4 regions of the Streptomyces sp. LN549 genome follow, and region 2 is predicted to be linked to each of the others. Evidence: riboswitches for the same ligand, from Rfam matches in the RefSeq annotation. Region 2 holds a riboswitch; each other region holds the start of a gene.

Region 1 (2,192 bases), 2.1 Mb from region 2:
GAGGCGGCTCCGGCCCGGCACTTCCCGGGGTCTCGGGAAGTGCCGTCACCGCCGTTCTTCTGGAGCGGTACGAGGACGGGTCCGCGGTCACCGACGTGTTCCGCATCAGCATCACGGCGGGTGCCGTACAGGAGTCGCAAGGGCACGTCCCGGGTACGCAGGAGAGCCTGATGGTCCTGACCGGCACCGCCGTTGTCGGCCCGCCGGACGGCATCAGCACGGCCGGCCCCGGCGCCTGCGCGCACTGGCGGGCCGACGTGCCCCACGTCTACAGCGCGCCCGACGGGGATGTGCAGGGCATCCTCTTCGTCCGCTATCCCTCGGCGGGGGAGCCTGCCGGTGGAGCCGGTCGGACAACCGCGCGCGACGACGGCTGAGCGCCGGGGCTCACGCCGCGTCGGACGCCACGTCGTTCGCGGACGGGAAGGCGGGGTGGTCGCCGAGGCGGCGGACGAAGTCCTGGAGCAGGGGGTACGGGCGCAGGAAGTTGGCGCCGGGCTGGACGAGCGCCACCCACAGGTCCACATCGGCGGCCGTCAGCTCCGTACCCAGCGCATAGGGATGCAAGGAGAGCCGGCGCTCCATCAGGTCGAGCGCCGCCGAGCGCTCCGAGGGCGTTGCGGACGGAGTGACCTTCCGGTCGAGCAGCTCACGCAGGGCTTCGATGTCCGCGGCGAGCTCCGGCGGGTGCAGTGCGGAGGGGCAGGCCTCGTTGTGCCCGGACAGCAGACCCGCCAGGTCGCGGAGAATGTCGGGCGTGTGGTTGCTGACGATGCGGCCACTCCAGCGGTCGCACAGGGCGGGAGCCGTCAGCGGTCCGTCGTAGTGGTGCACCGTTGCCTCGTACGCACTGCGCAGCGAGGCGAAGGCCTCGGGTGTCCCGGACGGGTGGGTCAGGAGCGTGGTGGCGACCGAGTCCTGCAGACCGAGGAGGCCGAGAGTGATGGAGATGCGCTGCGAGCGCGGACAACTCGCCGACAGGAACAGCTCGTAGCGGTGCGGCGCCGGATAGAAGCCGCCGGCGAGACCGACGCCGATCCGGCTGTCGAAGCGGGGGGACGGAACACCCGAAGGAGAGCGGAGGCCTGCGGCGCGTGAAGCGGAGGCGGAGGAAACGGGGCCGCACTGCGGCGAGTTGTCTGTACTGGAACCGCGCGATGCTGTCTCGGGCATGACTCTCCCTATGGGGATCCCTGGGGGAACGACGAAGCCACCGCCGCCATGGTGGCACCGGCGGCCGGATACGGAGCGACTGCGCTTGCGTACCGGTCCGGACCGAGGGGACCCGTCCGGCCCGGTGCGAGCGCACCGGGACGAGGAGTCCGGCCGATCGGACGGGGACGGGTCCGATGCGGACTAGTAAGCGCTGGAGACGCGCAGGAGATCGATGTGCAGGCGCCTCGTCAAGCCGTTCCTGGGCAATTCCCACCGGTCCTGCCATTGGGGCTCGCGAGACGCGAGACCGCGCTTGTCCTGTTGCTCCAACAGGACCCGGTCGTCACCCGGGGCACCCCATCGCGGTGGAAGGGTTGCCTGTCAGCGGGCCGGGGCCGATGACCGCACAGGCGGGAGATCCCGCACGGGCAGCGCTGACAATCGTGACCGTCCACGTCAGTTTCGGTGCGTCCGGTGGCGCCGTCAAGAAGGCGGGACGAGCCGTCTCGCCTGGTGGTCACCGGCGTTGGCAGCCATTTCGCTGCGGCCCGCACCTCCGGCGCAGACCGGAACGGTCACGAGTGCCGGCGGATCTGCCCTGGCTTGCCGGCCGGCGACCCTCGCACGCAGCGGGGCGCCCCAGGTGACGACCGGACCGGACGACGCCCCGACCGGCGAACGGGTGAGCCCGCCGGCCCGGACGCGGGACGCCCGGGACCCGGAGATCCCGCCGGCCCGTGCGCGGCTCAGCCCGCGCCCAGGAGGTTGACCATACGGATGTAGCGGACCCAGTCCCAGTGGGGTCCCGGGTCCGTGTGGTCCGTACCCGGGACCTGTACGTGGCCGAGGATGTGCGCGCGGTCCTTGGGGATGCCGTAGCGGTCGCACACCGAGGCGGTCAGCAGCGCCGACTTCTCGTACATGGCGTTGGTGAAGTAGGAGGGCTGGTCCACATAGCCCTCGTGCTCGATGCCGATGCTACGGGTGTTGTAGTCCCAGTTCCCCGCGTGCCAGGCGATGTTCTTCTCCCGCACACA
Region 2 (2,192 bases):
GGTCCGTGCGATGTACGAGCACGCCACGACCATCCACGTGCCGGGCCGTACGGTCGACATCGTGGGCACCGGCGGCGACATGGCCAAGACGGTCAACATCTCCACCATGTCGGCGATCGTCGTGGCGGGGACCGGCGCCAAGGTCGTCAAGCACGGCAACCGCGCCTCGTCGTCGGCCAGCGGTTCCTCCGACGTCCTGGGGAAGCTCGGCGTCAATCTGGAGCTGCCCCCGCAGCGGGTCGTGGAGGTGGCGGAGGAAGCGGGCATCACCTTCTGCTTCGCCGTCAAGTTCCACCCCGCCCTGAGGTACGCGGCGAAGGCCCGCTCGGAGCTCGGCGCGCCGACCACCTTCAACATCCTCGGCCCGCTCACCAACCCGGCCAAGGTGCGCTCTCAGGCCATCGGCGTCGCCGACCTGCGTATGGCGCCCATCGTCGCGGGCGTCCTCGCCGAGCGCGGCAACTCCGCCCTGGTCTTCCGCGGCGACGACGGCCTGGACGAGCTGACCACCACCGCGACCTCCCGCGTCTGGATCGCCAGGAACGGTGTCGTGCGCGAAGAGGGCTTCGACCCGCGCGACGTCGGCATCGACCTGGTGCCGGTGGAGGCGCTGCGGGGTGCCGACGCCTCGTACAACGCCGACGTGGCCCGCCGGCTGCTCGCCGGGGAGACAGGCCCCGTCCGGGACGCCGTCCTGCTCAACTCGGCGGCGGCGCTCGTCGCGCTGGACCCGGGGGAGGGCACGCTCACCGAGCAGCTCACCGCGGGGATGGCGAAGGCCGCCGAGTCCATCGACTCGGGTGCGGCAGGCCGGGCGCTGGAGAGATGGGTCGTGGCCAGCAACGCCTGACAGGACGGCGTACGGAATGTGAGGCAGGGCGCAGTCCAGATCATGGACTGCGCCTTGCGCGTTTCCGCGCGTATGGCAAGATGCTGCGCAGGTCATGAGTGACAGCGACTACGGCCCCGGCCCGCTGTCCGGCAACCCTCCGTCCGTGGCGGGGTGCCCCGGGTGAAGACCAGGCCGCAGGCAGCGAGGTCTGCGGCAAGCGCGGACCCCTCGACATCGTCAGATGTCCACCCGTGGGGTCCTGGTCCTCAGGGAGCCTCTTGTGAGCAAGCGAATGCGATAGGGCTTTCCGGCCCTCCTCCGCACACCCTTCTTTCTTCCCTCCGTGCTGCCGCGTATCCGCAGGCACGCGGAATTCGCCTGCCTGTTACGGGAGTTCGTCATGTCTGTCTTCACCGCCGCCACCGACCAGTCGATTTGTGCGCCGCTGCCGGTTCTGGGCAAGGATGTGACGGTTCCGCTGGTCACCGGCGGGGAGGTCACCTACGCCGCACTGGACTACGCCGCCAGTGCCCCGGCCCTGCAGCGGGTGTGGGACGACGTGGCCGCGTACGCGCCGTACTACGGCAGCGTCCACCGTGGTGCCGGCTACCTCTCGCAGCTCTCCACGGACCTCTTCGAGAGCAGCCGCGAGACGGTCGCGGAGTTCCTCGGCTGCCGCGCCGACGACCAGGTGATCTTCACCCGGTCCACCACCGACTCGCTCAACCTGCTCGCCGCTGTCCTGCCCGCCGACTGCCAGGTGTTCGTCTTCGAGACCGAGCACCACGCCTCGCTGCTGCCCTGGCGCGATGCCCGCGTGACGTACCTGAACGCCCCGCGCACCCCGGGCGAGGCCGTCGCGACGCTGGAGCGGGCCCTCGCCGACCGCGACCCCTACGGCCCCGCGCTGGTCTGCGTCACCGGCGCCTCCAACGTCACCGGCGAGCTGTGGCCGGTCAAGGAGCTCGCCGCCGCCGCGCACGCCCACGGTGCCCGGATCGTGCTGGACGCCGCCCAGCTCGCCCCGCACCACCCCGTCGACATCGCCGAGCTGGACGTCGACTGGGTCGCCTTCTCCGGGCACAAGCTGTACGCACCGTTCGGCTCCGGGGTCCTCGCCGGCCGCTCCGACTGGCTGCGCGACGCCGAGCCCTACCTGGCCGGCGGCGGCGCCTCCCGCCAGGTCGCCCGGCGCGCCGACGGCGGTGTGGACGTCGAATGGCACACCACCGCCGCCCGCCACGAGGCCGGCTCGCCCAACGTCATCGGCGTCTACTCCATCGCCTCCGCCTGCAAGGCGCTCACCGAGGCCGGCTTCGACAGCCTGGTCGCCCGGGAGCAGCAGCTCGTCACCGCGGTC
Region 3 (2,192 bases), 2.5 Mb from region 2:
TACGTCGACCTGGGCGAGGGCGTCCAGGCCGACCGTGTGCAGGGCGTCGACGAGCAGGCCCAGTTCCACTCCGTAACCGACCGGGAACGGCAGCCGCTCCAGCAGCGAGCGGCGCACCGCGTACTCGCCGCCCAGGGGCTGGACGAAGCCGGCCAGCTGCGGCCAGTGCAGATTGAGCAGCGGGCGTGCCACCATTTCGGTGACCCGGCCGCCCTGGCCCGTGGTGTCGCCGAACGGGCGGTCGTACATCGCCTTGACGAACTGCACCGAGGGGTCGGTCAGCAGCGGGCCGACGATGCCGGAGACGAAGTCCGCGGAGAAGTCCTTCAGGTCCGCGTCGATGAAGCAGACGATGTCGCCGCCGGTCACCAGGAGTGACCGCCACAGCACCTCGCCCTTGCCGGGGACGGCCGGGATGCGGGGCAGGATCGCGTCCCGGTGGACGACGCGGGCGCCCGCCCGGCGGGCGACCTCGGTGGTGGCGTCCGTCGAACCGGAATCGATCACCACGAGCTCGTCGACCAGCTGGACCTTCTCCATCAGCTCGCGCCGGATCGTCGTGACGATGTCCCCGACGGTCTCCGCCTCGTCGAGCGCGGGCAGCACCACACTCACGCTCGCGCCGTTCGCGCCGTTCCTGGCATCGAGCAGACGGTCCAGCGGACGGTCGGCGGCTGACCAGGAACGCCTGGTCAGCCAGCGTTCGACCTCTTCCAGCACGGTCGATACTCCCTGTATGTGATCCATCTCGCGGTTCGGACGGCTATCTCAACAGTCCGGTGCTTCGGTTACAGTCTTGAACAACGCAGATGGCCGTCGCATGCCGGGGTCCGTCCGCCGATAAACGCCTGGATCCATGGTCCAGTGCCACAGCGCTCATCCAGAGGGACAGAGGGAACGGCCCGTTGAAGTCCCGGCAACCCTCCCGCCGACCGCGAGGTCAGGTGGGGAAGGTGCCAATTCCGTCTCGTGACGAAACGCGTCGCGAGGAAGATGAGGAGAAAGGGCCTCGCCATCATGGCTGTTGAGACTGTTGCAGCAAACACTGAATCTTCCGTGGACCTGGGTCCCGCCGCAGCGCTTTCCTGCCGCGAATGCGGAGAACGATTCGCACTCGGTCCCATTTTCGCCTGCGCGTCCTGTTTCGGGCCGCTCGAAGTGGCGTACGACCTGCCGAGCGGCTCCCCGGACGAGCTGAAGAAGCGCATCGAGGCCGGCCCGAACAACATCTGGCGTTACGCGCCGCTGCTGCCGGTCCCCTCCGATGTCGCGGACAAGCCCAACATCAACCCCGGCTTCACCAAGCTGGTCAAGGCCGACAACCTCGCCCGCGAGCTGGGCGTCACCGGCGGTCTGTACGTCAAGGACGACTCCGGCAACCCGACGCACTCCTTCAAGGACCGCGTCGTCGCGATCGCCGTCGAGGCCGCCCGCGCCTTCGGATTCACCACCCTCTCCTGCTCCTCCACCGGCAACCTCGCCGGCGCCGTGGGCGCCGCCGCCGCCCGTGCGGGCCTGCGTTCGTGCGTGTTCATCCCGCACGACCTGGAGCAGGGCAAGGTCGTCATGGCCGCGGTGTACGGCGGTGAGCTGGTCGGCATCGAGGGCAACTACGACGACGTCAACCGCTTCTGCTCCGAGCTCATCGGCGACCCGCTCGGCGAGGGCTGGGGCTTCGTCAACGTCAACCTGCGCCCGTACTACGGCGAAGGCTCCAAGACCCTCGCGTACGAGATCTGCGAGCAGCTCGGCTGGCAGCTGCCCGACCAGATCGTCATCCCGATCGCGTCCGGCTCGCAGCTCACGAAGATCGACAAGGGCCTCCAGGAGCTGATCAAGCTCGGCCTGGTCGAGGACAAGCCGTACAAGATCTTCGGCGCCCAGGCCGAGGGCTGCTCCCCGGTCTCCGCCGCATTCAAGGGCGGTCACGACGTGGTGCGGCCGCAGAAGCCGAACACGATCGCCAAGTCCCTGGCGATCGGCAACCCGGCCGACGGCCCGTACGTCCTGGACATCGCCCGCCGCACCGGTGGCGCGGTCGAGGACGTCAACGACGAGCAGGTCGTCGACGCGATCAAGCTGCTGGCCCGCACCGAGGGCATCTTCGCCGAGACGGCCGGCGGGGTGACGGTCGGCGTGACGCAGAAGCTGATCGAGGCCGGTCTGCTGGACCCGGCGCTCACCACTGTCAT
Region 4 (2,192 bases), 6.4 Mb from region 2:
CCGCAGGAAGGCCAAAGTGCCCTCCCGTCCGGTCGCGGAGATCGTGCTGCGTGCGATCGTCATCGCCGCCATCGCCTTCGTCACCGCGTACATCCTCAACCGGTACCAGGGCCTCCCGCTGGCCCTCCTGATCTTCCTGATCGTCCTGGTGGTACTGGACTTCGTGCTGCGCCGCACCACCTACGGACGCAAGGTCTTCGCGGTCGGCGGCAACTCGGAGGGTGCCCGACGGGCAGGCATCAGCGTGCCGTTCGTCCGGATGTCCGTCTTCTCGATCTCCGGCACCATGGCGGCCGTCGGGGGCCTCTTCCTCGCCGGGCAGATCCAGTCCGCGAGCCAGACCTCGGGCGGTGGCAACCTCCTGATGAACGTCATCGCCGCGGCCGTCATCGGCGGCACGAGCCTGTTCGGCGGGCGCGGTTCGGTCTGGTCGGCCCTGCTCGGCGCCCTGGTGATCGGATCCATCCAGTCCGGGATGAACATCATGGGTGTGAGCAACGCGGTCCAGTTCATGATCACGGGATCGGTCCTGCTGGCGGCCGTGGTCGTCGACTCGCTGTCCCGCAGGAGCCAGAAGGCCGCAGGGCGCGCGTGACCCGTACGCGGCCGGGCCCTGTCGGCAGCTCCACGGACGCGCGGCATCCTCTCCGGTCGGCCCTTGGCGTAGTCGTGCGTCAACTCGCCTGGTTCTAGAAGTGGTTGGTCGGTTGCCCGGTCTGTACGTGGCACTCCGTGAGCGCCAGCCGGCCCCAGGACGCCTGCCGGAGGGAACAGATGGCGCGGCCGCGTTGTTGTGGGGCGTGGCAGTACAAGCGTGACCGATGTGAGCAGGACCATGATCTATGGGGCATTGCGCGGTGCTGTCGGCGCGCGTAGCGTTCCGGGCAGGTCATGAGTGTCAGCGTCAAGCCCTGGCTTGCTGACCGGCAACCCTCCCGCGCGGCGGGGTGCTCCAGGTGACGACCAGGCGGGGCCCGTCCGGGTTCCGCAAGCGCGAGGCCTTCGGGCCCGCCGAGCCGGAAGAGCGGAGGCGAGGGTCATGTCACCGGTGTCCTGCCCGCTCGTCAGGGTGCTCGCCCCCCGGCGCCGCGTCCACCTCTACTCCCGGCCCCACATCGACCTCCAGCGCGTGGCCGGCGCGCTCTGTTGTTCCTGACCCGTACCCGCGACGCCGAACCTCCAGACGAGGCCCGGCGATCACCCACGGTCGATCAGGAAGGCACCCTTTCGTGTCCGCATCGTCTTTGCCGCACCCTGCCCTGCCCGCTTCGCTCCTCCACCTCGCCGTCGCCCTCAACGGCGCGGGCTGGCACCCTGCCGCCTGGCGCGAGCCGGAGGCCCGGCCCGGGGAACTGCTCACTGCCGCGTACTGGACCGACATCGTCACCGAGGCCGAACGCGGCCTGATCGACTTCGTGACGATCGAGGACGCGCTCGGGCTCCAGTCCTCGCAGTTCACCGAGCCCGACGGCCGCACCGACCAGGAGCGCGGGCGCCTCGACGCGGTGCTCATCGCCGCCCGCGTGGCTCCCTTGACCCGGCACATCGGGCTCGTCCCCACCGTGGTCGCCACGCACACGGAGCCGTTCCACATCTCCAAGGCGATCGCCACCCTCGACTACGTGAGCACCGGCCGGGCCGGTCTGCGCATCCAGGTGTCGGCCCGGAGCTACGAAGCCGCCCACTTCGGCCGTCGTACGTTCCCGCACTTCCGTATCGAGGACCTGGACACTCCGTCCGTCCGCGCGCTGACCGCCGAGCTGTTCGAGGAAGCCGGCGACTACGTCGAGGCGGTACGCCGCCTGTGGGACAGCTGGGAGGACGGGGCGGAGATCCGGGACGAGGCCACAGGCCGTTTCATCGACCGCGACAAGCTGCACTACATCGACTTCGAAGGCCGGAACTTCAGCGTCAAGGGCCCCTCCATCACACCCCGGCCCCCGCAGGGGCAGCCGGTCGTCAGCGCCCTGGCCCACCGACGCGTGCCCTTCCAACTGGTGGCCCGTTCAACGGACATCGGGTACATCACCCCGCACGACACCGGCCAGGCCGGAGAGATCGTCGACGAGATCCGCACCGAACAGGCTGCGGCGGGCAGGGCGGAGGAACCCCTCCACCTCTTCGGGGACCTCGTGGTCTTCCTCGACGACGATCCCGGAGTCGCCGCGGCCCGCCGGGACCGTCTCGACGGC

Evidence for each region. Region 2 has a riboswitch for S-adenosylmethionine ahead of SH922_RS10410 (aminotransferase class V-fold PLP-dependent enzyme). Riboswitches for the same ligand answer to the same signal wherever they lie in the genome.
Region 1: another riboswitch for S-adenosylmethionine. It lies ahead of SH922_RS01305 (putative leader peptide); the one in region 2 lies ahead of SH922_RS10410 (aminotransferase class V-fold PLP-dependent enzyme).
Region 3: another riboswitch for S-adenosylmethionine. It lies ahead of thrC (threonine synthase); the one in region 2 lies ahead of SH922_RS10410 (aminotransferase class V-fold PLP-dependent enzyme).
Region 4: another riboswitch for S-adenosylmethionine. It lies ahead of SH922_RS38635 (putative leader peptide); the one in region 2 lies ahead of SH922_RS10410 (aminotransferase class V-fold PLP-dependent enzyme).

Annotation. Positions count from the first base shown of each region.
Region 1 is NZ_JAZHRI010000002.1:270,969-273,160, reverse strand. It holds gene SH922_RS01315 (helix-turn-helix domain-containing protein) at 1-377, shown strand, start outside; gene SH922_RS01310 (cell envelope biogenesis protein OmpA) at 388-1,173, opposite strand; gene SH922_RS01305 (putative leader peptide) at 1,357-1,407, opposite strand; SAM riboswitch class IV at 1,460-1,604, opposite strand; SAM riboswitch class IV at 1,729-1,842, shown strand; gene SH922_RS01300 (N-acetylmuramoyl-L-alanine amidase) at 1,902-2,192, opposite strand, start outside.
Region 2 is NZ_JAZHRI010000002.1:2,356,935-2,359,126, reverse strand. It holds gene trpD (anthranilate phosphoribosyltransferase) at 1-850, shown strand, start outside; SAM riboswitch class IV at 941-1,058, shown strand; gene SH922_RS10410 (aminotransferase class V-fold PLP-dependent enzyme) at 1,233-2,192, shown strand, end outside.
Region 3 is NZ_JAZHRI010000002.1:4,860,554-4,862,745, forward strand. It holds gene SH922_RS21995 (glucosyl-3-phosphoglycerate synthase) at 1-720, opposite strand, end outside; SAM riboswitch class I at 874-1,000, shown strand; gene thrC (threonine synthase) at 1,018-2,192, shown strand, end outside.
Region 4 is NZ_JAZHRI010000002.1:8,731,867-8,734,058, forward strand. It holds gene SH922_RS38630 (sugar ABC transporter permease) at 1-595, shown strand, start outside; SAM riboswitch class IV at 888-1,000, shown strand; gene SH922_RS38635 (putative leader peptide) at 1,040-1,156, shown strand; gene SH922_RS38640 (LLM class flavin-dependent oxidoreductase) at 1,230-2,192, shown strand, end outside.